2 regions of the Rothia sp. CCM 9418 genome follow, and region 1 is predicted to be linked to the other one. Evidence: riboswitches for the same ligand, from Rfam matches in the RefSeq annotation. Region 1 holds a riboswitch; the other holds the start of a gene.

Region 1 (2,204 bases):
AGCCCCTGATTCTCTGCCGCAGATTGAAGATAAGAAGTCACCACGTTAAAACCAACACGACCACCCGTTAAATGATCTAACGTCGCATAAGAACGAGCCAAAGTATAAGGCTGGTTATACGTCACGGCAGCTGTCACTCCAAAACCAAGATGTTCCGTGACTGCTGCCATCGCCGAAATCTGTAAGAACGGGTCACCTACCGGTACCTGTGCACCATCACAAAGTACGGGTGCAACAGAATCCTTATATACGTCGTATACGCCCACCACATCAGCGATAAAGACCGCGTCAAAAAGCCCTTTTTCGCACACTTGAGCTAAATCTGTCCAATATTTAATGGTGTTATATTCATCGGCTCGCGAGCGCGGGTGACGCCATAAGCCGAAGCTTTGGTGGCTTGTTGTTGTCATATCAAACGCATTGACAACGATACGTTTTTTAGAAGAAGACGGTGTCGTAGTGGGTTGTTCTGTCGTGGCGGTATGAGTTGCCATAAGTTTTTTCCTTTGCGTTCTTAGAGGAGAGAGCCCTCCTCTATGAGGCGTGGCATGTCGAAAACCATATTTTTCGGTGTTGATATGCCCGACGCATAGGCGCCGTATTTGCCGTTGTGATTATTTTGAGCCGGATCTTCATCTGGGGCACCCCGCTACGGAAAGAGGGTTGCCGTCCAACGAGCCAGAGCTTGACGTTGGAACTCGTGATCGCTGGGTTTAGCTTATAAAAAGTTCTTCTTGGTACCCAAGAGCTTCAGTGTTTATTGCGGTGGGTGACGTTCGCTAAGGAATATGACTCTATGCAACGTCATGTGTTCATCTGCTGGCAATGGAAAGTAACGTCTAGATGAATGTGTACGGAAGGTATTACGGTAGAACTCGTCTAAACCATCCAGAGCGACTGAGAGACCTGGCTCTAAGACGTCGCAGCAACCTCGCTTATGCGGTGGTGCTAACGCCAGAAACGATGGGAGTATCGATGTCGTATTGTTCGTCTTTTTCTTATTCAGACCCTCGAAATCAGGTGCAGAATCCGGCAGATGTTTCAGATCAAGAACGTATTGATTTTTGGGCAAGGCAGGCGCGAGAACGTCTTAGTTGGGGGAAGCTATGGGATGAGGATAAAACGCATGAGTTTATTCCTCCTCGTTTAGTAGACGTTCGTGAAGATGGTGTTCAAGAATTTTCTGTTCCAACGATTAAGTGGTTTGAGGGTGGTCAGCTCAACGTTGCCTATAACTGTGTGGATAGGCATGTAGAGCAAGGTTTTGGCGACAAGGTTGCGCTTTTCTTTGAGGGTGAACCTGGTGATCGTGAAGCTATCACTTATGCTCAGTTGCAACGCCGTGTGGCTCAGGCGGCACATGGTTTAGAGCGTTTGGGTGTGGTTAAGGGTGATCGTGTTGTTGTTTATTTGCCGGTGATTCCTGAAACTATTATTTTTGCTCTTGCCTGTGCGCGTATTGGGGCGATTCATTCTCTTGTTTTTGGCGGTTTTTCGGCGGAGGCTTTGAAGTTTCGGGTAGAGGATACCGGTGCCAAGGTATTAATTACAACTGATGGTCAGAATCGTCGGGGTAAGGTTGTTCCGGTCAAGTCGATAGCGGATGAGGCGTGTTCGTCTGAGAATAATATTGAGCATGTGGTGGTGGTGAACCGTACCTCAGCTACCGAGCAGGAAAGACAGAGTGTTCCGTGGTGTTTGGGGCGAGATGTTTGGTATCACGATTTGATTGAGGGTGTTCCAGATACGCATGATTACCCATTGCATGATGCTGAAGATCCGTTATTTATTATTTATACGTCGGGGACAACGGGCCAGCCTAAGGGTCTTGTTCATACTATGGGCGGGTATTTGACGCAGACGGCGTATTCTCATGCGTTACTTTATGATTTATTACCCGATATTGTTGATGCTGATGGTGTGCTTCGTCCTGATGAGTTAGCTACTCGTAATAATCGGCAAAAAGTTGCGGATACTGTTCATTGGTGTACAGCCGATTTGGCGTGGGTGACAGCTCATACTTATGAGATATATGGGCCGTTGGTCAATGGCGTAAGTCAAGTAATTTTTGAAGGTACACCTGATACTCCTACTTTTGAACGGCATTTTGAAATGATTGAACGCTATGGTGTCACAAACTATTACACGGCGCCAACGTTGATTCGTTCGTTGATGGGGGCTTTCCCGCATGGCCCAGAGCCTGG
Region 2 (2,204 bases), on a different contig from region 1:
GTGCAGAAGCTACAGGATACGCTACCGCAGCAGTATCTGTTGTCAAAAGGCTCAAACCCCCAGCACAGGCACTATAAGTGATAGCTCCGGTTAATGTTGGTATCCAGAATTGTCCCTCACGAGATGCTTGAGCTAAGACTCGTCCTGAACGGAAACATAACCATAAGGGTATCAGCGTTAAGCCCAACGGGATAAAGCTCATCATCCCTTGAATATCGGGGGTGTCTCCATACGGGGCAGAGATGTTCAGATGAAGAGGAACCCCGTGGATTAGAAGCCACATTTGGCTAACTAAAACTGCCATAGCGTAGAGGTCACGCTGTTCAAAACCGCCGGTAAACCATACGGCACCCAGTAGTAGCACTACAGCAAAGCAAGAGTAGAAGGCAGTACGAAAGAGTTCGACAACACCCTGTAGCCAGAGGGGCATCGGTATCGAACGTTGTTGAGGTTTCATCACGCTGGTTTTCATCGTCTTTTATCTTGTCATGAACTCTATTGAACTCTGAAGTTCACACAGCTTTTCTAATCCAAATGAGACATAAACCAAGGATTTTCTTCACCGCGTGCACCCCACTGAACCATACCATGTATGCCGGTCAAGACGCTAAGCTCATCACAGCCTACGTCTTAAGGTCACGTAAAAGACACAGGGTTTATAGTCCTCGCGCGGCGTTTTCGTGCAGCGGATTAACGGCAGGGACTCCCCAGCGACGATAAATATCTGCTTTAGAAGAAACTATTTCTAGCTGATGCACTTCAGCGGTAGCAGCCATGAGCCCTTCAAGTGCGGCGGTAGGCAATGGCGTATAAGGGCCTTCTGGTGAGGGGCGTTCTTCAGCACGAATTTGGCGACCGGCCCATGCCAAAGATACGTTCGTATCAACGTCGAGAACCTGCCCGCTAAAACGTTCGAGAAGTTCGTTAACCCACCGCTCTGTTTCAGGGTAGGGGTAAAGCCCTTTAAGTTCGCCTAGGCTAAGTGCTGATATGTACATCACCATATATGAGCGACGGCGAAGAAACGCAACGACCTGCGGATGTGGTGTGGCTTTGCGAATCTCTGCTAGTACATCAGAGTCTAGAAGTAGTCCTCTTATACTCATGCTGCTTGTAAGATACCGTATTCCTGGTTAGGGATACCGTGCGGATTAGGAGAAAGCAAAAAGTTAAGAAACTCAGAACGCTCATGGGAAATACGAGTGTAATCTTGAATGCTTACGGCAGCGTAACCGCCACGAGTTTGAGCAGAAGAAACAGGTTGAATATTGTGCTGAGGGCGAGCGGTGTTGTGCATGATACAACTGCGCTGAATGCGCTTTCCTTTCGAAGTGCTCTTGTCCGTACCAGCCTGCGTACTATGACGCGAATACGAACCGCTTCGTCATCCGAGCCACCCGTGAACATGGGGTTGGCGTTCAACTAAAGTCGGAGCTTATCAGTTGAAACTCTTGAAGCTGAATCCAGAATAACGCAACCACCACAAAAAACAAAGAGCACAACCCAAAATATTTGAGAGATTTAGGCTACACCAGCTTTAGTGAAAGCTCATCCGGTAACCTAGAACATATATGCACCCTGCCAGCAGAGGATACAACCACCGTGAATGCACCATCAGCTTTCCCCAGAATCCCCGTCAGCGCAGCAAAAATTATCCAGCAAGTAGGACACCGCACCTACCTCCGCGGAAAACAATACATGCAAGAAGGCAAAGTCGCCCGATACTCCTACGACGCACAAGCACACATCCTGACAGGAACAACCTACGGCGACGCAACAGACCCATACCTCAGCAAAATTGTCTTCCCCGCAAAACAGGTTGAAGGATCCCTCGCCTTCTCCGCACGATGCACCTGCCCCGTACGCACCGACTGCAAACACTCCGTAGCCATCATGCTCACCGCCATCGAAAGAGCCGAAAAAGTTAGCAAAGCCCAAAGCTCCACTCAACGCGTCACAGACGGACTCAGCAAAGAACAGCTCAAACAACACGGAATCACCACTGCACAAGAGCTAGCAGAACAACAAAAAATGTCGACATGGCGCAGAACGCTGTCACAAACACTGGCGCAGCATCACCGGATACCCTACGAAAATAACAGCAATACCATCGCCGCTCTCGACCTCAAAATGCACGTCAACTCCCGCTTCGCACTCGGTAGCGGTCAACACAAAACACCACGTATCACCCTACAAGCACGCCC

The links. A riboswitch is a leader RNA that binds a small molecule or an ion and turns the genes downstream of it on or off. The one in region 1 is predicted to bind S-adenosylmethionine.
Region 2: it holds a riboswitch for S-adenosylmethionine, as region 1 does, so the genes downstream of both, ACN083_RS06350 (nuclease PIN) here and ACN083_RS07930 (AMP-binding protein) in region 1, are expected to answer to the same signal.

Annotation. Positions count from the first base shown of each region.
Region 1 covers NZ_JBLXXX010000005.1:90,705-92,908, reverse strand. Annotated here, with positions in the region: gene ACN083_RS07935 (LLM class flavin-dependent oxidoreductase) at 1-494, opposite strand, end outside; SAM riboswitch class IV at 594-706, opposite strand; SAM riboswitch class I at 882-970, shown strand; gene ACN083_RS07930 (AMP-binding protein) at 964-2,204, shown strand, end outside.
Region 2 covers NZ_JBLXXX010000004.1:54,130-56,333, reverse strand. Annotated here, with positions in the region: gene ACN083_RS06360 (DUF6350 family protein) at 1-472, opposite strand, end outside; gene ACN083_RS06355 (plasmid stabilization protein) at 657-1,106, opposite strand; gene ACN083_RS06350 (nuclease PIN) at 1,103-1,297, opposite strand; SAM riboswitch class IV at 1,329-1,457, opposite strand; gene ACN083_RS06345 (SNF2-related protein) at 1,603-2,204, shown strand, end outside.